Regions from separate parts of the Sorangium sp. So ce296 genome, predicted to be linked through region 1. Evidence: riboswitches for the same ligand, from Rfam matches in the RefSeq annotation. Region 1 holds a riboswitch; the other holds the start of a gene.
The links. A riboswitch is a leader RNA that binds a small molecule or an ion and turns the genes downstream of it on or off. The one in region 1 is predicted to bind cobalamin.
Positions count from the first base shown of each region.

Region 2: another riboswitch for cobalamin. It lies ahead of WME98_RS31120 (TonB-dependent receptor); the one in region 1 lies ahead of WME98_RS48270 (ribonucleoside-diphosphate reductase subunit alpha).

Region 1 is NZ_CP150325.1:13,070,223-13,082,277, reverse strand. It holds gene WME98_RS48305 (TonB-dependent receptor plug domain-containing protein) at 1-1,658, shown strand, start outside; gene WME98_RS48300 (YncE family protein) at 1,652-2,899, shown strand; gene WME98_RS48295 (FecCD family ABC transporter permease) at 2,930-3,991, shown strand; gene WME98_RS48290 (ABC transporter ATP-binding protein) at 3,984-4,775, shown strand; gene WME98_RS48285 (ABC transporter substrate-binding protein) at 4,772-5,749, shown strand; gene WME98_RS48280 (DUF7676 family protein) at 5,795-6,388, shown strand; gene WME98_RS48275 (ribonucleotide-diphosphate reductase subunit beta) at 6,524-7,480, opposite strand; gene WME98_RS48270 (ribonucleoside-diphosphate reductase subunit alpha) at 7,540-9,984, opposite strand; cobalamin riboswitch at 10,240-10,447, opposite strand; gene WME98_RS48265 (hypothetical protein) at 10,728-11,774, opposite strand; gene WME98_RS48260 (dockerin type I domain-containing protein) at 11,842-12,055, opposite strand, start outside.
Region 2 is NZ_CP150325.1:8,415,382-8,432,805, reverse strand. It holds gene WME98_RS31125 (N-6 DNA methylase) at 1-345, opposite strand, end outside; gene WME98_RS31120 (TonB-dependent receptor) at 485-2,608, opposite strand; cobalamin riboswitch at 2,842-3,049, opposite strand; gene typA (translational GTPase TypA) at 3,247-5,133, shown strand; gene WME98_RS31110 (hypothetical protein) at 5,235-5,762, shown strand; gene WME98_RS31105 (LysR family transcriptional regulator) at 5,775-6,689, opposite strand; gene WME98_RS31100 (haloacid dehalogenase type II) at 6,935-7,732, shown strand; gene WME98_RS31095 (DJ-1/PfpI family protein) at 7,778-8,515, opposite strand; gene WME98_RS31090 (GlxA family transcriptional regulator) at 8,844-9,764, shown strand; gene WME98_RS31085 (FAD-dependent oxidoreductase) at 10,473-11,987, shown strand; gene WME98_RS31080 (acyl-CoA-like ligand-binding transcription factor) at 12,063-12,674, opposite strand; gene WME98_RS31075 (SDR family NAD(P)-dependent oxidoreductase) at 13,044-13,892, shown strand; gene WME98_RS31070 (serpin family protein) at 13,958-15,100, opposite strand; gene WME98_RS31065 (D-arabinono-1,4-lactone oxidase) at 15,707-17,424, shown strand, end outside.

The sequences.
Region 1 (12,055 bases):
TGAACGACGACGTCGCGGGGACCGCGGATCTCTCGCTCGTGCCGCTCTGGCTCGTCGAGCGCGTCGAGATCTACCGGGGCAACGCTCCCATCGAGGCCGATCGCCTCGGGCCGGGCGGCGCGATTTTCTTCGAGCCACGCCGGCCCTCCCGGACGACGGCCGGCGTGGGCGCCATGGCAGGCTCGTTCGGGGCCAGGCGCGGGTGGGCGTTCGCCGGCGTCAGCGCCGGCCCGGTGAGCTCGATCGTCGGGGTGAGCGCCGAGGCCGCGGCGAACCGCTATGCGTTCGTCGACGATCGCGGGACGCTCTTCGACGCGAGCGACGACACCGTCCGGCGCCGGCAGAACGCCGACGTGCGCGCCGTCGACGCCTGGGCGCTCGCCCGCTTCGATCTCGGCCACGGCGCGACCGTCGACGTGATCGCGAACGGCCTCGATCGCGAGCAGGGCGTGCCGCGGCTCGCGCTCTTGCCCTCCCGGCAGGCTCGCGGGGAATCCCGGCGCGCGCTCGCGTCCGTCGTGACGCGGGTTCCGTTCGGCGGCGAGGCGCAGCACACGCTCGAGGCGCGCACCTCGTTCATCGAGGCGCGGTCCGAGTTCCACGACCCCCTCCTCGAGCTCGCGCTCCTCACGCGCGAGCTCCGCCTCGCCGGCCGCCGCCTGGAGCAGACGCTGGGAGCGACCCTCTACCTCTCCGATCGCCTCACGGTGCGACCCATGCTCTCGGTCGCGCGCGAGGGCATCTCGCGCGAGCCGGACGACATCCCGCTCGCGCGCGCGCGGCGCACGTCGGCGCGAGGCGCCGTCAGCGCGGAGCTGCGCCTCGGCGAGTGGCTCGCGCTGCGCGCCCTCGGGAGCGGCGAGTGCCACGCCACCGGCGCGGACCCGGGCCGCCCCTGCGACGTGCTCGCGCCGTCCGGACGTGTCGGCGTGGAGGCGGGGAGCGGCCGGGTTCGGCTGCTCGCGACCGTGGGGCGCTACCTCCGCGTCCCGACGCTCGGCGAGGTGTACGGCATCTCCGGCGTCGTCCACGGCAATGCGGAGCTCGAGCCGGAGTCCAGCGTCACGCTCGAGGCCGGGATCCGGGCGCAGACGCGGCGCGGCGCGGTGCTCCGAGGCGCCTACATCGACGCGTTCGTGTTCGGGCGCGCTTCGTCGGGGCTCATCGCGTACGCGCGCTCCGGTCAGGGCTACGTGGCCCCGTACAACGTCGACCGCGCCCGCGTGCTGGGCGCGGAGCTGTTGACAGGGATCGAGGTGACCTCGTTCCTCCGCGCCGAGGTCGCGGCGACGTTCCTCGATCCGCGGGACACGACGCCGCAGCGGACGACCGCCAACGACGTCCTGCCGTTTCGCCCTCGCCTCGTCGTCGCGCCGCGCCTTCGCGCCGACTGGAAGCCCTCGGACGGCGCCGTGCTCTCGGGCGCCTCCGGCGAGCTCCGGGCCGTCTACCAGTCGAGCCGGTACGCCGACCCTGCCGGCCTCGGCGTGATCGCGGAGCAGGCGACCGTCGACGTCGAGGCAGAGGCGACATGGCTCCGGGGGCACCTCGCGGCGAGGGCGCGCGTCGCGGATCTCCTGGACGCGCGGCGTACGGACGTCGTCGGGTATCCGCTCCCCGGGCGGAGCGTGTTTCTCACACTGGAGTCCACATGGTGAAGATCCGTCGATTCGCGATCGCAATCTCGATCCCATTCCTGGGCTGCGACGTGGACCTGCCGCCGCCGTCGACGGGCGGTGTTCAAGCGGGCGGCGGGAGCGATCCGGGCGCGCCGGCCGCCTGCGAGCGCGGCGTCGTCATCGTGACGAGCGATTACCAGTCGACGAACATCGCGATCTCGGAGCTCGACGGGACCACGCTTTCGCCCTCCTTCGTTTCGAGCGGCGCGACGAAGCCGGGACTCAGCCTCGCGCTGTCGGGCGACGTGGACGTCCCGGCGACGGCGCCGCCGTCCGGCCGCGTCGTCCTGCTCGATCGGTATGGCACGAACGTGATCACCTGGATGGATCTCGAGACCGCCGAGGTCATCGCGCAGCTCCCGGTCGGGCAGGGGTTCGAGTCCAACCCTCATGACTACATCGAGGTGGACACGGATCGCGCGTTCGTCTCACGCTTCGGGGGCAACCCCACCCCAGGCGTCGAACCCTTCGACGAGGGCAGCGATCTCCTCATCGTCGACACCCGCAAGTACGCTATCGAGGGGCGCATCGCCCTGCCGGAGGAGAAAGCGGGGCTCCTGCCGCGTCCGTCGGGGATGGCGCGCGTCGGCGACGACGTGGTCGTGTCGCTCGGCCGGCTGGCGGAAGATTTCTCGGAGGTGGGCGAGGGGCGCCTCGTGGGCGTCTCGCCGGAGCAGAACGCCGTCACGTGGACGGTCGACATCCAGGGGCTCTACGGTTGCGGGCGCGTCGCCGTGTCACCCTCCGGGACCCGACTGGCCGTCGCCTGCTCGAGCCGCTTCGACGCGGACGCGATGAAGTACGATCCGGCGACCAGCGATATCGTGATCTACGACGCTCGCACGTCGCCGCCCGAGGAGATCGAGCGGCTCGGCGTGGCCGAGGAGCTGGACGCTGGGATCCAGCCCTCGCTCGCCTTCGCGTCGGAGGACGTCCTCCTCGCGACGGCGTACGGGGGCAACGCGTCCGCCGGCGACCGGGTCTTCTCGGTGAACGTGGACAGCGGCGATATCACGCCGCTCGGCGAGGCGCGCCAGCCCTTCGTCTTCGGCGGCATACACTGCGCGCCCGGCTGCGGCGACGTCTGCCTGCTGAGCGACGCGGAGAGGAACAAGCTCCGGCGCTGGAAGGCGACGGCGAACGGCGCGCTCGAGCCGCTGGAGGACGTGACCGTCGACACCGAGGTCGGGCTCCCGCCGCGATCCATCGGCGGCCTCTGATGGGGCGTATCAAGGGCGAGGGCGGGTGAGATGACCATCCAGGGAGTCGGCGCCGAGGGCGCCGCGCGCGCGCTGGACGAGCCGGCGACGCCGCGTCCGGGACGCCGCGCGCTCGTCGCGTACGCGGTCCTGCTCGCCCTGCTCGCGGCGGTCGTCGCGGCCTCGCTCGCGCTCGGCGCGGCGAGCCTCTCCGACGCGAGCCTGCGGGCGACCCTGCTGACGCTGCGCGCCGCGCGCCTCGGGGCGGCGCTGCTCGTCGGCGCCGCGCTCGCGGTCGGGGGCGTCGTGGTGCAGGGCCTCTTCCGGAACCCGCTCGCCGAGCCCTCGGTGCTCGGCACGACCGCGGGCGCGGCGCTGGGCGGCAAGATCGCCCTCCTCGTCGTGGAGCTCGCCGTCGCCGAGCGCGGGATCCGCGGGCTGCCCCCGGAGATGGTGCTCCCGGCCGGGTGCCTCGCCGGGGCGCTCGTCAGCCTGGGGCTCGTGCTCGTGCTGGTGCGCGCGCCGGGAGATCTCCTGAGCATCCTCCTCGTCGGGTTCCTCCTCTCCTCGCTGTTCCTCAGCCTCGGGAGCCTCGCCACGAGCCTCGCGCAGGAGCGATGGGAGCTCGGCCGCGCCGTCGTCGCCTTCGCGCTCGGCGGCCTGTCGGGCACGAGCCCACGGCACGTCGGACTGGCCGCGCCGCTCGTGCTCACCGGCGTCGTGGCCGCGTGGTTCTGGGGAAAGCCCCTCGATCTGCTCCTCTCCGGGGAGGAGGAAGCGGCCTCGCTGGGCGTGGACGTGCCCCTGGTGCGCCGCTTCTGCATCCTCTGGATCGCGGTGCTCACCGCCGGCGCGGTCGCGCTCGGGGGCAACGTCGCCTTCGTGGGGCTGCTCGTGCCGCACGCGCTGAGGCCGCTGCTGGGCGTCGACCATCGGCGCTTGATCCCCGTCGCGGCGCTGGGCGGCGCCGTCTTCGTCGCCGCGTGCGATCTCGCCGCGCGCCTCTTGCCCGCGCGCGGGGAGGTGCCGCTCGGCGTCATCACCGGGCTCATCGGCGCGCCGGCGTTTTTGGTGCTGCTCGCGCGCTCGCAGCGGGAGGCGGAGCGTGCCTGAAGCCGTCGGCGTATCCGGGCTGCGCGTCCGTCGCGGGGGGCGGGTCGTCGTCGACGACGTGTCGTTCACGGCGCCCTTCGGCGGCGTGCTCGCCGTGCTCGGGCCGAACGGGGCGGGCAAGTCCTCCCTCCTCAAGGCGCTCGCCGGCGTCGTGCCCTTCGACGGGGACATCCGGCTGAACGCGCGTGGCGCGCGCGACCTCCGCGCGCATGAGCGAGCCCGGCTCGCGGCGTACGTCCCCCAGCAGTCCGAGCTCCGCTCCGCGCTCACGGTCGAGAGCGTCGTGGCGCAGGGCCGGTATGCGCACCACGTCGGGCGCGTGCGCGCTACCGCAGCCGACGGGCAGGCGGTCGAGCGCGCCTTGCGGCTGACGGACACCGCGCCGCTCGCCTCCCGCCCCTTTCCCACGCTGTCGCAGGGCGAGCGGCAGCGCGCGCTCCTCGCGCGGGCGATCGCGACGGAGGCCAGGATTCTCCTGCTCGACGAGCCCACCTCGGCGCTCGACGTCGGGCACGCCCTCCGCCTCTACGCGCTGCTCCAGCGTCTCGCGGCGGACGGATACTGCATCGTCGTTGTGCTCCATCCCCTCGCGGAGGCGCTCGACTGGACCGACAGCGCCGTGCTCATCGAGCGCGGGCGGCTCCGCCAGCAGGGGGCGACGCGTGACGTCGTCAAGCCGGGCGTCGTGGAGTCGATCTACGGCGTGCGGCTCGTCCCCGGCGGCGCGCTCGGCTTCCGGCTGCCCATGGAGGACGAGCCCCGCTGCGAGGGAGCGACTTCATGAGCGCGCTCGCCTGGATCAACTACGGCGCGCTCACCGGCGCGCTCGCGCTGTCGGTGGCCGCGGCCGCGCTGCCGCGCTCCGCGGACCAGCGGCCGGCTCCCGGACGGGAGGGCGCCGCCGCGGACGAGCGCCCGGCCGCGCTCGAGGACGCTACGGGAGCCGCCGTCGCGCTCCGCGACTTCCGCCGGATCGCGTCGGCGAGCACGGTCGCGGACGCGCTGCTCCTCGAGCTCTGCGAGCCCGACCGCGTCGTCGCGCTCACCGGGTACGGAGCGCGCCGCTCGCCGCGCGGCTACCGCTACGCTGGCAAGGCCGTCATCGAGGACATCGCCGATATCGAGGCGCTCCTCGCGTTGCAACCCGATCTCGTCCTCCTCAATGGTTACGGGGACCCGCGCCGCATCGCGCGCCTGCGCGAGGCGGGCCTGACCGTCTACGATCTCGGCCCGATGCGCGGGCTCGCGACGCTCCTCCCGAACGTGCGCGAGGTCGCGGCGCTGGTCGGCCACCCGGAGCGCGGCCGGTGGCTCGCGACGGCGCTCGCGGAGGGCATGGCGGCGGTGGCCGCCGACATCCAGCCGCCACGGCGCCGTCGTGGCATGTACGTGAGCGGCTACGGCGGCCGCCTCTTCGGCGGCACCGCGGGCACGAGCTACCATGACGTCCTCGTGTCGGCGGGGCTCTCCGACGCGGCCGCCGGCGCGCACCGCGACTGGCCGGAGTACACGGCGGAGGAGGTCCTCGCGATCGACCCCGATGTCCTGGTGACGAACGCAGGAATGCGAGCGACCCTGTGCGGGCAGGCTGGCCTTGACCGGCTCCGCGCCTGCGGCGCGGCCGGAGGCGTCGTCGAGCTCGACGACGCGCTCCTCGGCGATCCAGGGCCGGCGATGCTCGACGCCGCTCGGGCCGTTCGACGCGCCGTCTATGGCGCTCCCACTGCCCCGGGCGCAGCGCGCGCCGGCGGCGAGTAGCTCGTGTGCAACCCTGCCGACCTGCGGAGATGGAGATCAGAGACGATGGGCGACGACGCGACTGAACGCTCGACCGAGCGCAACCTCGACGGGACGACGACGGAGTATTTCGACGTGCCGAAAGCGGAAGAGACGTACCGCGAGCTTGTGCGCGCGCTGTTCGAGGACCACTGGGATGCCATCGATTTCGGCCCGTGCCTCCAGGGCGCCGTGTTCGAGCTGCGCTTCGCGAGCAAGCCGCGGGTCGGATACCTCGACGGCTACTTCACGATCGGGCCGGATGAGCCGGGCGCGTGGCATTTCCACCTCTGCGTCGGAGCCCACAAGGGGACGAAGGCGCGGCCCACGGCTCCTGAGCTCGCGCGATGGCGGCAGTGCGCGCGCGCCGCGTTCTACCGCGACCTCGACGCGAGCGGGCGACCGAGGAGCTGGGGATTGAGGCTCTGGAGCGGCCGGAATGAGCAGATGATGACGGTGTTCTTCCCGAACCCGTGGCTCAACGCGGAGCGGACGAAGCCCGTCAAGGAGCCGGACTGGTCGAGGCTCGCGCTCTGGATGGACCTGCGCGCGCGCTTCGCGGGCGTGCCGCCCGAGCCCGCGCCGGTGGACGACGCTCGGCGTCCCCAGATGTGCGGATAAGGCGCCTCCGCAGAGCATCGTCCCGGCGCGAGCCGGAGGCAGGCCATCTCCCCCGCACGAGGCGGTTGATCCGCTCGAGCGCCTTGGCCGGATCCCTCCGCCCCGTCGCAGCGGCGGCGCGCGGCCCGCTCGACCTCAGAAGGAGGCGTCGAGGACGACCTCGCCGGCGACGCCGACCTGATACGCCGAGACACGGCGCTCGAAGAAGTTCGTGACCTCCTGGACGTCCTGCAGATCCATGAAGGACAGCGGGTTCTTCGCCCCGTAGCGCCTCGGCATGCCGAGCGTGACGAGCCGCTGGTCCGCGCAGAACTCGAGGTAGCGGCGCACGTCGCGCGCCGCCAGACCCGCGACGCCGGCGCCGAGCAGATCCTCCGCGAACTGGGCCTCGCAGTCGATCGCCTCATCCATCATGTCGAGGATCGACCGAGAGAGGCCGGCGTCGAAGAGCTCGGGCTCCTCGCGCCGCACCGCGCTCACGACCTCGAAGGCGAAGCGCATGTGCGCGCTCTCGTCGCGGAACACCCAGCTCGTCCCCGCGGCGAGCCCGTGCAGCAGGCCGCGCGAGCGCAGGAAGTACACGTACGCGAACGCGCCGAAGAAGAAGAGCCCCTCGACGCACGCGGCGAAGCAGACGAGGTTCAGGAGGAACCGCCGCCTCTCGGCGCGCGACTCCAGCCGATCCAACGATTGGACGGAGTCGATCCAGCGCATGCAGAAGTCGGCCTTCTTCCGGATCGACGGGATGCTCTCGACGGCGGCGAAGGCGCGGTGGCGCTCCTCCGGATCGGGGATGTACGTGTCGAGGAGCGTCAGGTAGAACTGGACGTGCAGCGCCTCTTCATAGAGCTGCCGCGACAGGTACATCCGCGCTTCGGGGGCGTTGATGTGCCTGTACAGGTTGAGCACGAGGTTGTTCGCCACGATGGAGTCTCCGGTGGCGAAGAACGCGACGAGGCGCTGCACGAGGTGGCGCTCGGCGCCGGTCATCCTCCGCAGGTCGCCCACGTCCGTCGAGAAATCGACCTCCTCGACCGTCCACGTGTTCTTGATGGCGGCGCGGTACATGTCGAAGAAGGCCGGATAGGCCATCGGACGCAGCGTGAGGCAGAGGCCCGGGTCGAGCAGGCGCGCGGGGCGGCTCACGCGGCTCACTGGCAGGCCTCGCACGCCTCGGGGTTCTCGAGCGCGCACGCCACGTCCGCGGCCGCCTTCGCCGGCGGAGGCGCGAGATCCGGCGTCGCGTCCACGGTGGTCTTGGCGATGCGCGTCGCGGGGCGCGAGCGCAGGTAATAGGTCGTCTTGAGCCCCTTCTTCCATGCGTGGAAGTACATGCTCGAGAGCTGGCCGATGGTGGGGTTCTCGACGAAGAGGTTCAGCGACTGGCTCTGATCGATGAAGGCGCCGCGCTCCGCGGCCATGTCGATGAGCGAGCGCATCGGGATCTCCCACGCCGTCCGGTACACCGCGCGGGCCTCCTCGGGCAGCTCCTCGAGCCCCTGGACCGAGCCCTCGGCGAGCTTGAGCCGGGCGCGCACCGCGTCGTTCCAGGCGCCGCGCTGCTTGAGCTCCGCGACGAGATAGCGGTTCATCTGCAGGAAGTCGCCCGAGAGCGTCTCGCGCTTGAAGAGGTTCGACACCTGCGGCTCGATGCACTCATGGCAGCCGGCGATCGACGCGATCGTGGCGGTCGGCGCGATCGCGACGAGCAGCGAGTTCCGCAGCCCCTCGGCGCGGATGCGGGCGCGGAGCGCCTCCCAGCGCGCTCCGTCCTGCGGCACGAGGCCCCACGCGTCGAACTGGAGCTCGCCGCGCGCCGCGCGCGTCTCGTCGAAGGCCGGGTGGCGCCCCTTCTCGGCGGCGAGGTCCGCGGACGTCGAGAGCGCGTGGTAATACACCTCCTCGGAGATCCGCCTCGAGAGCTCCCGCGCGGCCTCGGCGTCGAAGGGCAGGCGCATCTGGAAGAACACGTCCTGCAAACCCATGAGCCCGAGCCCCACCGGCCGCCAGCGGAGGTTCGAGCGCCTCGTCGAGGTGATGGGATAGTAGTTGAGGTCGATGACGCGGTCGAGCTGGCGGACCGCCGTCCGCACCGTGCGCGCGAGCTTGTCGAAATCGAACGCGACGGTGCCGTCCGCGCGCGCGACCGTGTGGCGCGCGAGGTTGATCGAGCCGAGATTGCAGACGGCCGTCTCCTCCTTCGAGGTCACCTCCAGGATCTCGGTGCAGAGGTTCGAGAGGTGCACGACCCGGCCCGGCAGCGCCGTCTGGTTGCAGGCGCGGTTCGCCTTGTCCTTGAACGTCATCCAGCCGTTGCCGGTCTGCGCGAGCGTCCGCATCATCCGCGCGTAGAGCTCGCGCGCCTTCATCGTCTTCTTGGCGAGCCCCGCCCCCTCGGCCTCGGCATAACGGCGCTCGAACTCGTCGCCGTAGAGGTCGCAGAGATCGGGCACGTCCTTGGGATCGAACAGGCTCCATTCGCCGTCCGCCTCGACCCGCTTCATGAACAGGTCCGGGACCCAGTTGGCGAGGTTCAGGTTGTGCGTGCGCGCGGCCTCGTCGCCCGTGTTGTCGCGCAGCGCGAGGAACTCCTCGACGTCGGCGTGCCACGGCTCGAGGTACACGCAGCAGGCGCCCTTGCGCTTGCCGCCCTGGTTCACGGCCGCGACCGACGCGTCGAGCGTCTTGAGCCACGGCACGATGCCGCTCGAGTGCCCGTTGGTGCTCTCGATGAGCGAGCCGCGGGACCGCACGCGGTGATAGGCGAGCCCGATACCCCCCGAGAACTTCGAGAGCATCGCGACGTCGGTGTAGCGCTGGTAGATGGTCTCGAGGTGGTCCTCGGGCGAGTCGAGGAGGAAGCAGCTCGAGAGCTGCTCGTGGGCCGTCCCTGCGTTGAACAGCGTGGGCGAGCTCGGGAGGTAGTCGAGCGAGGAGAAGGTCTGATAAAGCTCGATGGCCTGCGCCGCCGTCTCGGACAGCGCGCAGGCGACCCGCAGGAAGAACTGCTGCGGCGTCTCGATGACGAGGCGCGTCTCGGGGTGCTTGAGGAGGTAGCGATCGTAGAGGGTCCGCAGGCCGAAGTACTCGAGCTCGTGATCGCGCCCCGGCTCGATCGCGTCGTTCAGCTTGCGGGCGTTCTGCGCCACGAAGCCGTGGAGCCGCTCGTTGATGAGGCCGAGCCGCCGCCCGGCGGCGACGGACTGCGAGAAGGCGTGGATCTCCTGGTTGCGGACCTCCTTGTCGATATAGGTGGCAAGGAGGCGCGCCGCGAGCTTCGCATACTGGGGCTCCTCGGCGATGAGCGACGCCGCGGTCTGGATGGAGAGCTTGTCGAGCTCCCGCGTCGTCGCGCCGTCGTAGAGGCCGCTGATGGTCTTTGTGGCGACGCGGAGCGCGTCCACGTCGGACAACGCCGCGCAGCAGCGGCTCACGGCCCGGACGATCTTGTTGACGTCGACGGGCTCGCTCGACCCGTCGCGCTTCTTCACCCGCATCGTCGTGTGCGGGAGCGCCTCCTCCGCGCCTCCGCCCCTCGCGCTCCGCGCCCGCAACGGCGCCGCGCCGTTGCTCGTCGTCACCGTGTCGCTCAGCATGGCAATCCTCCTCGTCGTGCTTCGTTCGGAGCGGTCCCGGACCGCTCGCGTCGAGACCGCGAGAGCGAAGAGGCCAGCCGATGCGCGCGAGCGCGCAGGCTCTCCTGGAGAGCCCTCGGACCGACCGCTCGCCCCCGCGGGCGAAAGGAAGACAACGCGGGAGGGGATCGGAACCGGGACGAGCGCGAGATCAGCGCCAGCTCGGACCTCCCCGCCTCCCTCGAGGCTTCCAGGTCAAACCGGCGCGGGATGTCTCCCCGACGCAGGATGTTGGCAGGTCTTCGGGCTCGCGAGCGCTCCGGCTCTCGCCGGCTTCCTACGGTCCACCGCTTCCCAGCCCGAGGGCCAGTGCGCGTCGTGGAGATCGTTCTCGCTTACCGCTGCGGGGCAGCCCCGGATTCGCACCGGGTTCCCTTTTGAGCCACGGGCCGAAGCCCGAGGCACCAACATGAGGCACTACATATTGCGGTGCGGGGCTCCGGTCAAGCGATATATTGGGGTGTCGGGCGAGCGGACGGATGTCGCGCGATCGCTGTCCAACGACCGATGCGCTCGTGCTCGACGGTCACACCGGTCACACCGGTTACACCGATCACACCGGTCACACCGATTACGTTGATCAAGCGAGAAATGAACCGCCAAGCCACGAAGGGCGCCAAGATAGAATTCTCTCCTTGGCGTTCATGGTGGCTTGGCGGCTCGAAGCGCTGCGCTTTTCAGCCGGTTTCGACCCGATTGTCGCTCTACGGGCAGGATGCGTTGGCGATCGCCACGGCGTCGAGATCGAAGACGCCGCTCGCGCCGGTCAAATCCGGCCGATCGGTGATCCGCACGTACCGCGCGAAGCTGAGCTCGAGATCGGCGAGGTCGAAGGCGTCGCCGCCCGCGACTTCGGGGTCGGTGGGATCGAGGATATTCGTGTCGGGGTTCGCCAGCACGGGGTGCCAGCCGGCGCAGGAGCCGTAGGGGGCCCCCGTGGCGGTGCACGGGAAGGCGATCCAGTCGACGCCGTTCTGGCTCACCTCGACGGTCGCGAGCTCGGCGAACACGGTGGTCGGGCTGGTCTCGAAGGCGTTCTCGAAGACGATGAAGTCCGGGCCTGGACCATCGACGATGAGATTGCCCGAGAAGCCGAAGGTGACGGTGCCGCCGTTGCCGAGGGACACCACGTCGGTCGAGCCCCCGCAGCAACCTCCGCCCTTGGGAGGACCGAACACGATGTCCGGGAACCTCTCCTGTCCATAGCTCTGGCCCGTCCCGAAGACGTGGCTTACCACCTCGGAGGCGAACACCGTCTCCGCGCCCGTGCAGTCCTCGACGCCGCCGCCCGCACCGCCGCCGCCGCCCGCGGCATCGCCGCCGTTGCCGCCCGATCCGCCGCCGCCCGCGTCGCCGCCGCCACCCGCGGCACCGCCGCCGTTGCCGCCCGATCCGCCGTTGCCCGCGGCATCGCCGCCGTTGCCGCCCGATCCGCCGCCGCCCGCGTCGCCGCCGCCCGCGGCACCGCCGCCGTCGCCGCCCGATCCGCCGCCGCCCGCGTCGCCGCCGCCCGATCCGCCGCCGCCGGCCCCCCCTGCGCCGCCCGCGCCGCTCCCGGCGTCGCTCGACGACGTGCTCGCCCCGCCGCCCGAACCGGTGGCCCCTCCCTGACCGGCCGCGCCGCCGGATCCCTGCGCCGCCGTTCCTCCCATTCCCCCGGAGCCGCTCCCGGACGGCGAGCCCTCGGAGGAACAGGCGATGATCGTGAGCACCGACAGAAGCACGCTCGCGCGCGCGATACGAGAAACCATGAGACCTCCGAAGGCGGGCGCGCGCCGCGCCGGAACGAACCCGGCGCGGCGCGCGCCCCCGTGCTGATCAGTAGAACGGCGCCGACGTGCCGTACCGCGCGAGATAGATGTTGTAATCGCCGGTGTTGACGCTCCCATCTCCATTGAAGTCGGCGTGCTGGTTGTACCCGGGGTTGCCCAGCTGGGTGCTCCACGACGCCACCAGGATGTTGTAATCGGCGGTGTCCACGTCGCCGTCGTTGTCGAGATCCGCGTCCGCGATGTTCCCGAATCCGTCGCCG
Region 2 (17,424 bases), 4.7 Mb from region 1:
CTCACGCGCCTCGCTCCCAGGGCCGAGCCTGGCCGCTGCGCCCCCCCGCGTCCCCGTGGCGCCGCGCGCCGCGATCTCCGGCGAGGGCTCCTCGAGCACACGCTCGATGAAGGCAGCCTTGTCACGCCCGCGCGCGTCGAGGCCAAGCGCACGGCACAGCTCTCTCAGCTGATCGATGCGCAAAACGCGCAGCAGCTCATGGAGCTGCAGCCCCGGCGTCGAGAGGATCGCGTCGAGGATCGCCGCCTTCTTCCGCCGGTCGGGCAGGTCGACGCCGAAGCGATCGGCCAGGGCGGCGAGATCTGCCCGGGAGAGCAGCTGCAGGACGTCGTGGGGCGTCGGCATGGCTGCGCGAACGATACACGCGCGCTCCGCGGGTCGCGAGCCTGCCTCCTTCCGCCGCCGCCCCCACCAACATCATGCCCCAGCCTCGCGCACGCCGCGGTCACGCGCTGGGTCACGGGCTAGAGCGCAGCGTCCCCCCTCACTCCCAGTACAGCGTCGCCCGCCCGATCGCCGTGAACGGCCACCCCGGCGAGTAGTGGATCCCCGTGACCGCGGCCGGCTCGTACGGCAGCCTCGAGTCGCTCGCGAACTGCACCTCGCGCCACGTCGCGTCGAAGAGGTTCTGGATGTCCACGGCCGCCTCGACGTTCCTCCACCGGAGCCCCGCGTTCGCGTCGACCACCGTGAACCCCTCGGCGGTGAGCGACTCGTCCTCGGTCGCGGGCCGCGCGCCGATCGCCTTCACCCGGAGCGCCGCGAATGGCGTGAGCGCGCCGAACGCCCTGCGCACCCCGATGCCCGCGGTCAGCGTCCGCGTCGGCGCGAGCGCGACCGCGCTCCCGTTGCCGGCGTTCGCGCGGAAGCGCGCGCGGGTGAAGGTCGCGTCCACGTCGGCGAAGAGCCAGCTCCCGAGCCGGTAGCGCGCGCTGATCTCGATCCCGTAGCGCCGCGTCTCCCCCGACGCCTCGGTCTCGCCGGCGTCGCCGCTCCAGACCAGCTCGGAGTCGAGGTCGAGCAGGAACCCGGCCGCGCTCAGCGAGAGGCCGCGCACGGGCGCGACCCTCGCGCCGACCTCGTAGCCCTTCGCCGGGGTGATCAGCGTCGCCGCCCCCCGGCCCAGCACCGCGCCCCGCGCGTCGTTCGAGTGGAAGCCGCGCCCGTAGTGGGCGAAGAGATCGAGCCCGCCCACCGGCGAGACGACCGCCGAGAGCTTCGGGAGCAGCTGCATCTGCCCCCGCGCGCCGCTCGACCGGTTCCCCGTCCCCTCGAGGTCCTCGCGCAGATCGTCCACGTTGACGTCGATCCACTGCCCGCGCACGCCGAGCACGAGGCGGAGCCAGCGCCGGAGCCGGGCGTCCTGCTCGACGTACACGCCGATCTGGCCCTCGTCGACGTGGGTCCGATCCCGCTCCTCGAGCCGCTCGCGCGCCTCGTCGTGGTGGAGCGACTTGTCGATCGCGTCCGCGCGGATCTGCGCGCCGAGCGAGGTCGTGAACCTCGCCCCGCGGTGCTCGATCTGCTTGCGGAACCGGAGATCGGCGCCCAGCACGGTGCGGTCGTCGTTCTGCTCGATCGCATCGCCGTGCACCGGATCCTCGGCGAAGAACGTGAAGTTCGAGTACAGCGTGAAGCGATAGCGCAGGAGGTAAGCCATCGCGCTCAGGTCGGCGTCCCGCCACGCGGTCGACGCGGAGACCGACGCCATGTGCCGCGAGGTCGCCCCGCCCTCGGTCGGATCGACCGCGCCGAAGTGGTCGATGCACGGCTGTCCGAAAGCGGACGGCGGCGGGTTCAGGCCGCCCTGCTCCCCCTCGCCGCACACGGCGCGCGCCGGGATCTGGCCGGAGCCGTACCAGGTCGAGCCGTAGGACATCCACGTCGCCTGGACCTTGCCGGTGCTGCCGAGGTCGCGCGTCGCCCTCAGGAACACGTTGAAGCGCTTGAGCCGCTCCGGGCTCTGGAACGGCCCGTCGTTCCGGTAGACCTCCGCCGCGGCCACCGCGCGCCAGTCGTCGCCGAGCTCCGGCGAGGCGATCACGAGGCCGCGCAGGATGCCGTACTGCCCCACGCTGAGCTGCGCGGAGCTCTCGTCGAGCTTCTCGGCGAAGCGGAGGTTGACGGCGCCCGCCGTGCCGAAATCGCCGATGCTCGCGTAGTAGGGCCCCTTGTAGCCGTCGAGCCCGACCACGAGCTCCGGGATCATGAAGTAGAGGTCGGTGAAGCCGTGCCCGTGGCCGTGGCTGACCAGGTTGACGGGCACCCCGTCGACGAAGAACGCGACGTCCGTCCCGTGGTCGGCGTCGAAGCCGCGCAGGAAGTACTGGTTCGCCTTGCCGCCGCCGGCGTGCTGCACGGCGAAGAGCCCGGGGACCGACTCGAGGAGATCGCCCGGCCGGAGCCTCGGCCGGAGCTCGAGCTCGCGGTGCCCGACCGAGACGCGCGAGGCGGCCTCGCTCCCCGGCTTCTCCGCGTGCACCGTGACCTCGATGGGCTCTCCCTGGGCCCGCGCTGGCCGCGCGGCGGACAGCAGGATCGCCAGGGCGGCGATCCGAGGGAGTCGATGGCGGTGTCCGTGGCCCTTCGTGACGTTCTCGCGCAGCATTCATGTCCTCCTTCGCGCAATCGCGCGGAGCGGCGCCGGGCCGCTCGCATCGAGCTCCACGAGGAGGAAAAAGGCCGCCCACGGCGCGACGCCCTGGACCGACCTCTCGCCCCCGCGGGCGACCAGAAGGCAACGCGGGGGCGGCTCGGGATCCGGGACGTGCGCAGGGCTGCACCGGCTCGGACCTCGCCGCCTCCCTCGAGGCTCCCAGGTCGAACCGGCGTCGGATGTGTCCCCGTCGCCGGGCGCGGGCAGGTCTTCGGGCTCGCGAGCGCTCCGGCCGGGCCGGCTTCCTACTGTCCACCGCTTCCCAGCCCTCATCGGGCCAGTGCATGGGGTGGAGGTCGTTCTCGCTTACCGCTGCGGGGCAGCCCCGGAATCTCACCGGGTTCCCTATTCAGCCTGAGCGAGCGCCCAGGCACCAGCGCGGCGCGCACCCTAGGAGGATGCGCCTCCGGCTGTCAATCGCTCCCGCTCACCTCGCCCGCTCCGCGCGCGTCCCTCGCCACGCGCCCGACTCGCGCGGGCTCCTGTCCGCCTCGCGCCCGCCCGCGCCCGCTTCACGCGCGCGCCACCTGAACGCGAGCGCTCGCCGCGCGACGTCCGGGTGCAGGCCGAACGTTCGGGCTCTGGCGAGGATGGGCTCGCTCCTCCGTGGGTCGCGTGCTACACGGCCGCCGCCGTATATGCCGCGTAACGACCTCCGCAACATCGCCATCGTCGCCCACGTCGACCACGGGAAGACGACCCTCGTCGATCACATGCTCCGCCAGTCGGGCGCCTTCCGAGAGAACGAGGTCGTGGCCGAGCGGGTCATGGACTCGAACGACCTCGAGCGGGAGCGCGGCATCACCATCCTCGCGAAGAACACCAGCATCCGGTACCGCGGGGTCAAGATCAACATCGTCGACACGCCCGGCCACTCCGACTTCGGCGGCGAGGTCGAGCGCACCCTGATGATGGCCGACGGGGCGCTGCTCCTCGTCGACGCCGCCGAGGGCCCGCTGCCGCAGACGCGGTTCGTGCTCTCGAAGTGCCTCCAGCGCGGCTTCCCGGTCATCGTGGTCATCAACAAGATCGACCGGAGCGACGCGCGCGCCCACGAGGTGCTCTCCGAGGTGTTCGACCTCTTCTGCGACCTCGAGGCGAGCGACGCGCAGATGGACTTCTCGACGCTCTACGCGATCGCGAAGTTCGGCCAGGCCAAGCGCGAGCTCGAGCACGAGGCCAAGGACCTGGAGCCGCTCTTCGAGACCATCCTCGAGCGCGTGCCCGGCCCCTCCGGCGACCCCGACGGGCCGCTCCAGGTCATCGTCTGCAACACGACCCACGACGACTACGTGGGCCGGCTCGCGGTCGGCCGCGTGGTCCGGGGCACCGCCCGGTCCGGCGCCGACGTCGCGCTCCTCGGCGAGGGCGGCCAGTCGCGCGGCTACGTGAAGATGCTCTACGCCTACGAGGGGCTGAAGCGGGTCCCGGTCGAGAGCGCCGCCGCGGGCGAGGTGATCGCCATCGCGGGGCTCGATTCGGTCACGATCGGCGACACGATCGCGGACCCGGCGACCCCCGAGGCGCTGCCGCGGATCGTGGTCGAGGAGCCGACGATCAAGATGAGGATCGGCGTCAACACGTCGACGTTCGCCGGCAAGAGCAAGCAGTCGAAGTACCTGACGAGCCGTCACCTGAAGGAGCGGCTCGAGCGCGAGGCGATGAAGAACCTCGCGATCCGGGTGGAGCCGACCGAGGTGCCCGACACGTTCGTGGTGCTCGGCCGCGGCGAGCTCCAGCTCGCGATCCTCGTGGAGACGATGCGGCGCGAGGGGTACGAGATGCAGCTCTCGAACCCCGAGGTCGTGACGCGCGAGATCAACGGCGAGGTGATGGAGCCGATCGAGCTCGTGGTCGTCGACGTGCCCGACACCTACGTCGGCGTGGTGACCGAGCGCCTCAGCACCCGGCGCGGCCGGATGGTGAAGATGACGAACCCCGGCTTCGGGCGCGCCCGCCTCGAGTTCCGGGTGCCGTCGCGCGGGCTCATCGGCTTCCGGGGCGAGTTCCTGACGGCGACGCGCGGGACGGGCCTGCTCAACACGATGTTCGACGGCTGGGCGCCCTGGGGCGGCCCGATGATGCGCCGCCCGACCGGCGCCATCGTCGCCGATCGCGCCGGCGTGGCGACCCCGTACGCGCTGCACCACCTCCAGCCGCGCGGCATGTTCTTCATCGTCCCCGGCGTCGAGGTCTACGAGGGGATGATCATCGGCGAGCACAACCGGCCGAACGACACCGACGTCAACGTGATCAAGGAGAAGAAGCTGTCGAACGTGCGCAACCACGGCAAGGACGAGAACGTCCTCCTGGCCAGCCCGCGGCTGCTCACGATCGAGACGGCGATGGAGTGGATCGACGGCGACGAGCTCGTCGAGGTCACGCCCGACGCGGTGCGCGTCCGCAAGAAGGTGCTCGCGTGCAACCGCCGGGAGCGCCGCGAGGACGCGATCGAGCAGGCGCAGGCCGTGGAGTGAGCGGCGACGGCGCCCGGCGAGCGCGCGCCAGGCGAGCGCGCGCCCGGCGAGCGACCCCCGCCCCTGCCCGCGCCGGCGTGGACCGGTGTAGACTCCCGGGCATGAGAACGACGCTGCATTCGGCGCTCCTCGCCTCGCTCATCGCGCTCGCGGGGGCGAGCGCTTGCGGCGGGGCCGTCGTGGTCGACGGCGCCCCGGGGGACGACGACGGCTCCGGGGGCGCCGGCTCGAGCGCGACGTCGAGCGGGCGCGCGAGCGTCGGCGCGGGCCCGCAGTCGTCGAGCTCCAGCGCGGCGGGCTCGGGCGGCGGAGCGCGGGCCTCGTGCGATTTCTTCTGCGCCCTCTTCGACGGCACCGCCTGCCCGGACCCCGGCTGTCGCGACGCCTGCGACGAGCTGCTCTCTGTGCCGCGCCCTTGCAACGACCTGACCGCGCCGTTCTTCGACTGCATGGGCAGGATGGTCCAGATCCCGTCGGTCACGCGCTGCGAGCAGATCTCGGCGTGGCTCGATCCGCTGTTCGCGTGCATGCCGTCCAGCGACCCGGCGTGCGACCCCGACTTCATTTACGTGGACTGCGCGCCGTTTTACGAAGATCAGCGGGCCTGCCAGCTCAGCGAGGGCCGGTAGCGGCGGGGCGCGTCACCGGCCGGGGCGCGGCCGCGCGTCTGGCCGGAGGGCGCCTCGCAGCGGCCCGAGGGCGTCGGTGACGAACGCGACGAGCGCCTTCACGCGCGGCACCCCGCGCGTGTCGCGGTGCACCCCGAGCCAGAGCGCGCGCTCGGGCGGCGGCGACGGCGGCGAGAGCAGGCGCAGGCCCGCCGTCGCGTCGCCCAGGTAGCGCGGCAGGCAGACGAGCCCGACCCCGGCGGCCCCCATCGTCGCCTGGGCCTCGCGGCCGTTGGTGCGGGCGGCGACGCGGGCCTTCGCGGCGACGGCGCGCAGCCACGCGAGGTCGGCGACCGCCGGCGGATCGTCGCTCATCGTGACGAGGGCGTGGCCCTCGCACTGCCGGTCGAAGTCCGGCGGGCCGCGCTCGGCGAGGTAGGCCTCCGACGCGTAGAGGCCGAACCCGATGCGCGCGACCTCGCGCTGGAAGACCTCGCGGTGCTCGAACGCGGCGGGGCGAAAGGCGATGTCCGCCTCCCGCCGCGGGAGGCTCAGCCAGCGCGCGTCCGCGACGAGCTCGACGGAGATGCCGGGGTGACGCGCGAGGAACGGGGCGAGCAGCGGCCCGAGGACGCGGGCGGCGAGCCATTCGGACGCGGTGACGCGGAGGTGGCCTGCCAGGCCGGCGTCGCGTCCGGCGGCGGCGCGCTCGGCGGCGAGCGCGCCCTGCTCCATGCGCTCGGCGTGGCCGAGCACGCTCTCGCCCGCGGTCGAGAGCGCGAACCCCGACGGCGAGCGCCGGAAGAGCTTCGCCCCGAGGCGCCGCTCGAACGCGTCGATGCGCCGCCCCACGGTCGGCTGGGTGACCTTCAGCGCGCGCGCGGCGGCCGAGAGGGTGCCGTGCCGGGCGACGGCGAGGAAATAGCGCAGATCGTCCCAGTCGAGCATGGTCTTCGCGCGGGGCGCTGCTGCGCGAGAGCGCCCCGCGCCATGCACAGATGCATGACGAGTATACGGCGATGGCGGATGTCCGGGCAACGGCGGAGGGTGCATGCTCTCTCCACGCATTCGCGCGATCGTCTCTGGCGCAGCGCTCGCGTTTCTTTGCGTGAGCTCTCTTCGTGACGCTGCGCGCGCCTCGCACGCTCGCGCGTCCTACCCACTCCATGTCGGATGACCCGATCGAGGCCAGCATGCATTCGAGTCGTCGTACGTTTCTCCATCGCGTGGCCGGGACGGCCGCGACAGGCCTGCTGGGCTCGGCCCCGCCGGCCGTGACCGCCTCGTGCGCCGCGGAGCGCGGGCCCGCGCCGGGCCGGAAGATCAAGGCCATCGCCTTCGACGCCTTTCCGATCTTCGATCCGCGGCCGATCGCCGCGCTGGCGGAGGAGCTCTGTCCGGGCAAGGGCGCCGCGCTGAGCGACGCCTGGCGCACCCGTCAATTCGAGTACACGTGGCTCCGGGTCGCGGCCCGCGAGTACGCCGATTTCTGGCAGGTGACGGCGGACGCGCTCGTGTTCGCCGAGCGGGCGCTGCGGCTCGATCTCGGCGAGGAGAGGCGGGCGCGGCTCCTCGGGGCGTACCTCGAGCTCGAGGCGTGGCCCGACGCGCTCCCCGCGCTCGCGTCGCTGAGACGCGCGGGCCTCCGGCTCTCGTTCCTGTCCAACTTCACGCCGAGGATGCTCGGCGCCGCGATCGAGCGCTCCGGCCTGGGAGGCCTGTTCGATCGCGTGCTCAGCACCGATCTGGCGAGGACCTACAAGCCGGATCCGCGCGCCTACCGGATGGCGCTCGACGCGCTCGGCCTCGAGCGCGAGGAGATCCTGTTCGTCCCGTTCGCCGGCTGGGACGCCGCGGGCGCCCGCTGGTTCGGCTATCCCACGTTCTGGGTCAACCGCCTGGGCCTGCCGGCCGAGGAGCTGGGCGTGAGCGCCGACGCCGCGGGAGCGAGCCTGAACGATCTTGTCGAGTTCGTCGCGGCGGGGGCGTGACCGCCGCCGGGCGCGACAGCGGAGAGGCGCGACCCGGAGCGCCGCTCAGGCGATCTCCAGCCGCCGGGAGGCGCGGATGCCCACCTGGCGCATCTCCTCGATCAGCGGCGCCATCCTCTGGAGCGACCGCGCCGTGCGCTCTGGCCCGGCGAGCTCGGGGCTGCCCGTGCCGTAGGGCGGCTCCGGCGCATACTCCATCTCCAGCTCGCACTCCCTGGCGAGCTCGTCTCCGCACAGGCGCCCGATCAGGCGCAGCGCCAGATCGAATCCGCCGGACACCGGCCCTGAGGTGAGCCGATTCCGGTCTTCCACCACGTTCCCCTGGGTCGGGATGGCGCCGTAGTAGGGGAGCTGATCGTGCAGGTGAAAGTTCGTGGTGGCCCGGTAGCCCTTGAGCAGGCCCGCGGCGCCCAGCATCAGGGCGCCCGCGCAGACGCCGGACAGCCACGCCGCGCGGCCGCCGTACTCTGCGAGGAACGCGAGCGACTCCTTGTCCTCCATGACGTGGGGCGGAATCGCCGGCACATGGAGGACGTCGAGCGCCTTCGGGCATTCGGCGAAGGTGGTGGTGGCCCGCGTCGTGAAGCGCGGGACGCCCGCGATCTCGTCCCTGTTCTTCCAGACGAGGTGGAGGTCCACGTTGGGCAGGACCCCGAACACCGTCTGCAGGCCGATGTTGTCGGGCAAGAAGAAGCCGGGGCAGACGAAGAGCGCCACCTGGAGCTTGCGCTCCACGGGGAGGCTCAGGGGCAAGGTGAACGAGGCATCGTCATGAACGCTCATCGAGGAATCCTTTCTGGCTTCGCGCGAGGACGCGAAGGAGCCGCGCGTGAGCATGCGCCCCGCGCGGGGAGCCGAAGGGACAGAGCACCTGCGTTTCCTGCCACGCGTCGGGCCCGCGGCGCGGCGGCGTCGGCTCCGCCCTCGGGAGACCTGGCAGGAAATGCGGGTGCTTTGTCGTTGCGGTCAGGTGCGCGGCGGGTACCGTCGTCGCGTGAGCCGGCCCCGTCCCTCGAAGCGCGCTCCGCGAAGCTCGCCGAGCGCGAGCCCGCACGCGCCGACGCGCAGGATCGTGGTCGTGGTCTACGACGGCGCGGGCGCCATCGACGTGATGGGGCCCGTCGATGTCTTCGCCTTGGCCTCGGAGTGCGCCATCCCGAGGAGCCCTGGGGCTCCCCCGGCGTACGCCGTCGAGATCGCCTCGGTGTCGGGCGGCGTGATCCGGACGCTCTCCGGGGCGCAGATCGTCGCCCACAAGGCGCTCGAGGACGTGGCCCCCGGCGCCGACACGGTGCTCGTCGCGGGGGGCGATCCTCGCGAGGCGATGCGAGACGCCCGGCTGCTCGGCTGGCTGCGCGCGACGACGCCCGAGGTGCGGCGCATGGGCGCCGTCTGCACGGGCACCTTCATCCTCGCCGCCGCGGGGCTGCTCGCGGGGCACCGCGCCGCCACGCACTGGCGCGAGGCGGCCGCGCTCGCGCGCCAGTTTCCCGCCATCGAGGTCGATCCCGACGCGATCTTCGTGCGATCCGGGAAGATCTACACCTCTGCGGGCACGACCGCGAGCATCGATCTCGCGCTCTCGCTGGTGGAGGAGGATCTCGGGTACGACGTGGCGCTCGAGGTGGCGCGCGGCATGGTGGTGTTCCTCAAGCGCCCTGGCGGACAGTCGCAGTTCAGCCGCCCGCTCCGCGCGCAGGAGGCCGCCGCGGGGCCGCTCGGGCGCGTGATCGCGTGGGCCCTGCGGCACCTCGACGCCGACCTGCGCGTCGAGGTGCTGGCCGAGAGAGCCGGGATGAGCCCCCGCAACTTCGCGCGGACCTTCGCGAGGGCGCTGCAGACGACGCCCGCGAAGTTCGTCGAGGCGGCGCGGCTGGAGCAGGCGCGCTCGTGTCTGGAGGGGGGGCGCGCGTCGATCAAGCAGCTCGCGCGCGACTGCGGCTTCGGCACGGACGAGCGGATGCGGCGCGCCTTCCAGCGCACGCTCCAGGTCACGCCGGAGGAGTACCGGCGGCGCTTCGGGCGCTCGTGAGACGACGCCGCGGGGAGCGGCGGACTCGAGCGCGAGAGGCCGTGGCGCCGATCTGCGCGCAGCGACCTCGGCTGAGCCTGCATGCATTCATGTGGAGGTACGCCGCCGGCGGCGGCGACGTGGAAAATCGATTTCTTCGACACCGATGGATCGACATCGTTCTTAACAATTCATTGAACGATACGGGTGGCCGGGGGACGGCGGATCGATAAGCTGCCCGGAGCGCCTCCTCGTTCTGGGCCTTGCCCGGCGAGGCGCGAGCGAAAGGAGCTCACGATGATGAGGATGGTTCGACGGGCTTTGGCCTCCGTGATTTTGCTTTCCGGCGTGGGCCTCTGGGTGTGCGCCGCCGGCGCTCCTGCGGCGGCGGCCACGGAGCCCCCCGCGGCGGAAGAGGCGCAGCCCGCGGCATGTTGGGAGTGCGTCAAGGACAGCGATTGCGACGCCAGATGCGACGGCCCGGGCACCGGTGTCTGCCGGTGGTCCGGCTGCACGCGCTGCCTCTGTACCCAGTAGCCGATCCCCGCGTCTGGCTGTCCGTGGGTCAGACGCCTGGCCGTCCGCCGCTTCGTTTGCCCCGGACGGCCCCTTTCGACACCCCTCGAGATCCTCATCAATCCCCAGGACGGCCGACGCCCGGAGGATCCGAGGGACACCTTGCCTCGCCCGCCGGAAAGCCTACGCTGCCTCGCGGGGGGGTCCGACGACATGCAGTCGACGTCGCGCAGGGGTGCGGGCCAGCGCCATGTGGTCGTGATCGGCGGCGGGCTCGCGGGGACCGCGGCCGCCGTGCTCCTCGCCGAGCGGGGCGTCGCGGTGACGCTCGTCGAGCGCGAGGCTTACCTCGGGGGCCGCGCCGGGGCGTGGACCGAGCGCCTGCGGGGCGGGACGGCCTTCGAGATGGAACGAGGCTTTCACGCCTTCTTCCGGCACTACGCCAACGTGCGGGCGCTGCTCAGACGCATCGATCCCGACCTCTCGCTCCTCACGCCGCTCTCCGACTATCCGCTGCTCGGCCCCGGCGGCGCGGTCGAGTCGTTCTCCGGCCTCCCCACGCGCACGCCGCTCAACGTCGCGGCGCTGCTCCTCCGCTCTCCCAGCGTGCGCCTCTCGGACCTCCTCCGGGTCGACGTGCGGGGCGCGCTCACGATGTTCACCTTCGATCCGGAGCAAACGTACCTCGACCTCGACGCGACGACCGCGAAGGAATACCTCGACGGGCTGCGCCTCGCCCCGGGGGCGCGGCAGATGCTGTTCGATGTGTTCGCGCATTCGTTCTTCAATCCGGACAGCGACTATTCGGCGGCCGAGCTCCTCGCGATGTTCCATTTCTACTTCCTGGGCAACCGGGAGGGGCTCGTGTTCGACGTCGTGAAGGAGCCCTTCAGCACCGCGGTGTGGCGGCCGATGGAGCGTTATCTCCGCGCCCGGGGCGTCGCGATCGCCTCCCGGCGCGAGGCCAAGGCCGTCGAGCGGGAGGAGGGGCGCTTCGCGGTGCGGCTCGGCGCCGGCGAGCGGATCGCGTGTGATGCGGTCGTCCTCGCGGTCACCGTCCCGGCCGTGCGGCAGCTCGTCGCCGCCTCGCCCGCCCTCGCCGCGCTGGAGGGCGGCGTGACCAGCCTGGAGGTCGCCCCGCCGTTCGCCGTGTGGCGGCTCTTCCTCGATCGCCCGTGCGCGCCCGAGCGGGCGCCGTTCGCGGGCACGACGGGGTTCGGCCTGCTCGACAACATCTCGCTCTATGAGCGCTTCGAGGGGGAGAGCCGGCGCATCGCCGGGGCCACGGGCGGGTCCGTGGTCGAGCTCCACGGCTACGCGCTGCCCGAGGCCATGGACGAGGGCGCGATCCGCGCCGACCTGCTCTCGAGCCTCCACCGGGCGTACCCCGAGACGGCCGCGGCGCGCGTCCTCGACGAGCGCTTCCTCCTCCGGCGCGACTGCCCGGCCTTTCGCCCGGGCTCCCACGCGCGCCGCCCCGGCGTCCGCACGCCCGTGCCCGCCGTCGTCCTCGCCGGCGATTACGTGAAGCTCCCTTTCCCGAGCGGCTTGATGGAGCGCGCGACGGCGAGCGGCTTCCTCGCCGCGAACGCCCTGCTCGAGCGCTTCGGGCTGCCGGTCGGCGAGGTCGCCCACGGGCCGATTCGCGGCCTCCTGCCCGCGCGGCTCGCGCGGCTGCTGCGTCCCTCGCGGACGGCGCCCGCGCGGCCTGTCCCTTCCGCGGCGTGAGCCCCCTCCCTCGCGCTCCGGCGGCCATCCGGCCCGCGGCCGACGTCGGCCCCGGACGCCGCCGCCGCGCCGGCCCTACCGGGCGCGCTCGTGCTCGAGCGCGAGCGCCCGGAAGCCCTCGTCCACGAGCTCGAGGAGGTCCTCCGTCGCGCCGCGCGCGAGCCACGCGTCGATCGCGCACCCCATGATGGCGACCGCGCAGCTCGCCAGCACCCGCGGCGCGAGGTCGCGCCGCGGATCCAGGCCCATGCGCGCGGCCAGCGGCTCGCTGATGGCCTCCGCGCAATGGCCGAGCCGCTCGCTCTGCCTCGCGCGGATCGCCGGCGTCTTCGCGACGAACTGCTGAACCGCGACGAAGCGCGGCAGATTCCCCTCGTAGAGCCGGCCAAGGGTATCCCGGACCGCATTGCGGGTCGCGACGAGCGGCGGCTCGCTCCGAGGGCGCGCGCGGATCGACGCGCACGCCACCTCGATGAGCTGGTCCATCCAGGCGATGAGCAGATCTTCCTTCGACTCGAAGTAGCGGAAGAACGTCCTCCGCGAGATCTCGACCGCTCCGAGCACCTCGTCGAGCGTCGTCTGCTCGTAGCCATGTTTCAGGAAGAGGTCGATCGCGGTCTCGATGATCTGCGCGCGCGTCCGCTCCTTCTTGCGCTCTCGGAGCCCCGGGGCCTGGCCCTCCGCCATGGCGCCAGCCTACCACACGCAGGATCCGGGTGCCTCTCCTTGACAAATGCTACTCAGTAGCACATTCTTTCCCCTGTCGCGGCGCCCCGCCGACGTCGAGCGATCTCGGGCGGTTTCGCGCGAGGGTGCGCGCGTCCACGGGTCCACGGGTACGGAGTCCATCCATCGCCGCCGCCCTGAGCGGCGCCGAGGCCTCGGCGCGATCGTCGCGCGCCTGGGTCCTCGCGCGCGGGCGCACCGCCGGACGCCGCTTTGCTGCGGACACCGACATTTCTGTTGTACGCGCGCTGGTCGGCTCGGGCGATCGGCGCGCCCACGGCCGTCGTCCGCCGGAGTGCGCGCGGGGAGGCGGCCCTCACAGGAGCCACGATGATCACCAAGGAACACGACAAGGTCGCGCTCATCACGGGCGCAAACCACGGTATCGGACTCGAGCTCACGCGCCGCCTGCTGTCGGAGGGCTTTCAGGTCATCGCGCTGAACCGCTCGGGGTTCCCCGAGGACGATCCCCTGATCCGGGAGAGCATCGAGCGCCGCAGGCTCCGTGTCCACCGGGCGGATCTGTCCGATTTCGAGAGCCTCAGACGCGCGCTCGGCGCGATCAGGGCGAGCGAAGAGAGGATCGATGTGCTGTTCAACAACGCCGGCGGCAGCGTCCCTGAGCTGACCTTCTCCAGGCAAGGCCGCGAGCTGCACTTCGAGCTCCAGACGGTGGCGCCGTACGTCATCGCGATGGAGCTCAGGGAGCTGCTGCGGAGGGGATCCTTGAAGACGGTCGTGAACACCTCCTCGAACGCGTTCGACATGACGAGGCGCTTCGACCCCGACGCCCTGGAGCGCCCGGCGTCGTTCAAGCAGCTCTTCGGCCCGTACGCGACGTCCAAGCTCGCGCTCTCCCTCTGGACGCGCGAGGTGGCGCCGCTGCTCGAGAAGGACGGGATCAAGATCCGGAGCGTGGATCCAGGGGGCAACAACACGCTGAGGAAGGGGAAGCGGTCGGGGCTGCCGTTCTTCGTGAAGACGCTGATGAGGCTCTTCTTCCCGCCCCCGACCCAGGGCGCCTCGCGGCTGTACGAGGGGGCGTTCGGCGCGCACCGGGAGCTCTCGGGCGTCTACTTGAGGAAGGACCGCGCGATGGACCTCCCGTTCCGGGAGCATGGTCCGAGGGTGCTGGAGAAGGTGCGCTCCATCCACGAGCGGGAGTTCGCCGCCAGCTGATCGCCCGCTTCCTCGGGGCGGCGGCGCCCTGGCAGCGGCCTCGCTCCCCGGCGGGCTCGGAGCTCCTACTTGGACGGGTCGGCCACGCGGCCCACGAAGAGGATCGTGCGGGCGTCGTTGTCCCGGATGAAGAAGACGAACGGCCGATCGAAGCGGATGGCCGCGGCCGGGGACGCGCGCTCGTCGATCGCCACCGCCGTCGCCGCCGCGGCCTCGGTGCCGGCCTCGTTCACGTCGACGAACGCCTTGTGGACCACGGCGCTGATGGCCAGGTTTCGCGACCCGTCGATGCCCGAGAAATCCGCGTTGGAGAACGGGGCGGTCATCCCCAGCTCCTTGAGGGGCGGGATGAGATCGAACCGCGACTCCACCCTGAACTTCGGCAACGTGATGGTGACGTCCCGCGTCTCCTGGAAGACGAGGAGGGTGCTGAGAGCCGAGAAATCGAGGCCCGCCTCGAACTCGCCGAGGTCCGATGGCAGCACGAGCACCATCGACAGGCGGTCTTCCTGGTACGGCACCTCGACCGCCTGGTACCCGTCGTCCTCGTGATACCGCATGGGCGCCTTGTTGGTCATCATCGGCACGGACGCCTTGGACCCGTCCGCCAGCGTGAAGTCGCCGGGGGCCGTCGCGTCCTCGTCGAAGGGGAACTTCCAGGCCGCGTTGAAATAGATCGCGTTCGTCAACACGAGCCGTGTGGTGCTCTGGATATCGTTCTGCTGGAGGAGATCCTTGATCCGGTCCTCGGTGCGCTCGGCCACCCAGTCATTGATGACCTTCCGCGACGCCTCGGCCGCGCCGGCGAAATCGAGGAGGGTCATCCCCGCCCCGTAATGCTCCGCGAGCACGTCGAGGAACGAAGGTAGGAACGGATGGCCGTTCTGGCCCCAGAGCGCATTGGCGATGTTGAGCTGGAACTTGCCGCCGCCCGCCCCGCTCGCCCCCTCGCCGCGGCTCTCGAGCACACGATTGAGGACGTTGAACGTCGGGTGCAGCCGCTCCTGGGACAGCGTCGTGAAGTGCAACGTGCTCGCCATCTGCTCTTCCGTCTCCGTGCGCGCCCCTGCGTACGTCATCGCCAGCGCGCTCGAGATGCTGTAGGGCGAGTAGAAGAGGTTGCCCGGCTCGGCGCCGAGCTCGTGGTAGAGGTCGAGCGCGAACCTCGTGTTGCCGTGGGCGAGGTCGTCGCGCTCGACGTCCGACACCTGAGGGTCGAGGACCCGCTCTTTGTCGGAGGCGGCGGCGCACGGCGGCGTGCCTCCGTCGCTGCACGCTGACTGTGGATTCGGTTCGGTTGTGTCGGAGACGCAGCCGGCGAAGATCAGGGATAGTGGGAGGAGGGCTGAGAGGACCTGGAGCTTGCGCATGCGCCCCGGCAGAGCAGGTGTTGTGCCAGGGCGGCGCGAGGAGCGTCGCGGCCCGTGGCGCCCCGCTCTCCGCCGACCCAGGGCGCCTGCCGATAACGACGCTCCGCTGGCCAGCAGCGCAGCGGCGGCCGCGATCGATGAGGCAGAGTTGGCCCACTGTGGCGCAGCTCCCGCGGTGCTCCTTGCGGGGCGCCGGGCGACGTGATCCCCTCGGCGCGCCGCCCCGCCAGCGCGGCCGTGGAGGCGCGCCTCGTGCTCCGGGGATTTCCATGGGCTCCGACGGTTATTATCATCCTTCGACCGAGGCCGAGCTCGCCGCGCTCGTGAAATGGGCGCACGACACGAACCGCCAGGTGCGCGTCCGCGGCTCGACCCATACCTTCCCCCAATCGCGCCATTTTCACCGATCGAGATCCAGGCAAGGTCAGGCTCGAGATCAACATCATGCTCGACCGATACCGCGCCGTTCGCTGGGTCGATGAGGTCCAGGGTATCGTCGAGATCGAGGCGGGGTGCAACCTGTCGATCAACCCGTACGATCCGACGGGCACGTCCACCGTCCAGAACGGCCTCCTTTATCAGCTGCAGCAGAAGGGGTGGGCGCTCTCGGACCTCGGTGGCATCTCCCACCAGACGGTCTCCGGGTTTCTCGCCACGGGATCCTCGGGCGGGTCGCTCAAGTTCGGGATCGACGAGAACATCCTGAAGCTCCGCTTGATCGACGGCACGGGTCAGATCCATGAGGTCTCGCGCGACCAGGACGCTGACCTCTTTCACGCGGCCGGCGTCTCGATGGGCCTCCTCGGGGTCATCTCATCGGTCACCTTCCAGTGCGTTCCCACGTACAACATCAAAGGATCCGAGTCGACCACCGCGACCCACGACTGCGAGATCGATCTCTTCGGCCCCGGCACGGACGACAAGCCGAGCTTCGAGCAATTCCTCCGCGAGACCGACTATAGCCGCCTGATGTGGTGGCCTCAGCGAGGGTTGGACCGCATGGTGGTCTGGAAGGCGCGCCGGATCCCGGCATCACCCGGCTTCGTCCCGAAGCCCTACGAGGAGATGGGGCGTTACCCGGAGGGGTCCGAGGTGCTGGCGGGGTTGCTCCTGAGCATCCTCGGCAACCTCGACGATCTGCGCCTCCTGCCGCAGAAGGTCGAGCCCATCTTCAGCCAGCTCGACACCACGCTGCTGGAAGACATCGAAAAGATGGGTTTCGAGCCGAGGGTGGCGGAAGCGCTCTCCACGGTCGTCGCGGCTCTCCTGGAGGCCGGGGTGGACGGCCTGCTCGAGTTCCCGGGCATCGAGCTCGCGGGGCGCCTCTTGAAGGAGGCCCTGCCGTCCATCGTGCCGGTGATCTACAAGGAGTTCGTCCCCCTCGACGGCGAGAAGCAGCCCCCGGGGCCGCAGGAGTTCTGTGACTACTGGTGGACCGGCCTGCCGATGGACAACGGGATGGATGACATCCTGATGCCCACGTGGTTCACGGAGATATGGATCCCCGTATCGAAGACGCAGGCCGTCATGACCACGCTGCGCGATTTCTTCGCGACCGGCGGTCTGAAGGCGACCGGGACCTTCTCCTTCGAGCTGTACGGCACGAAAGCGAGCCCGTTCTGGATGAGCGCGTCGTCGGACGGCGAGCCGGTGGTGCGCGTGGACGTGTTCTGGTTCGGTTACAACGCGGGGGACCCCGCGATCGATTTTTATCCGCAGTTCTGGGAGCTGCTCAAGCCGTTCGGGTTCAAGCTGCACTGGGGCAAGTTCCTGCCGAACGACCCGCCTCCGGCGAAGGTGTGGTCGAAGTACCTGGCGAAGCAGTTCAAGCGCTGGAACGACTTCATGGCCTTGCGGGCGCGGCTCGACCCGAAGAACATCTTCCTCACGGCCTACTGGCGGGAGCACCTCGGGCTGGAGGACGCGATGCCGAAGCGGCCTATCCCCGCGCCGCTCCCCAAGCCTGACCCGTTCGCGACCGAGGCCTGGGCCTCGGCGGAGCGCGCGGTCACGCTGTACTCGTGGCTCATCCTGGTGGCCGTGGTTTACGGGCTCCTCGCCGCGCATATCCCGTTCTTGATCGGACATCCGTGGACGACCTGCAAGCCGTACGCGGATCCGCTCGGGTGCGTGATCACGTTCCATTTCTGGGAGGTGCCGAT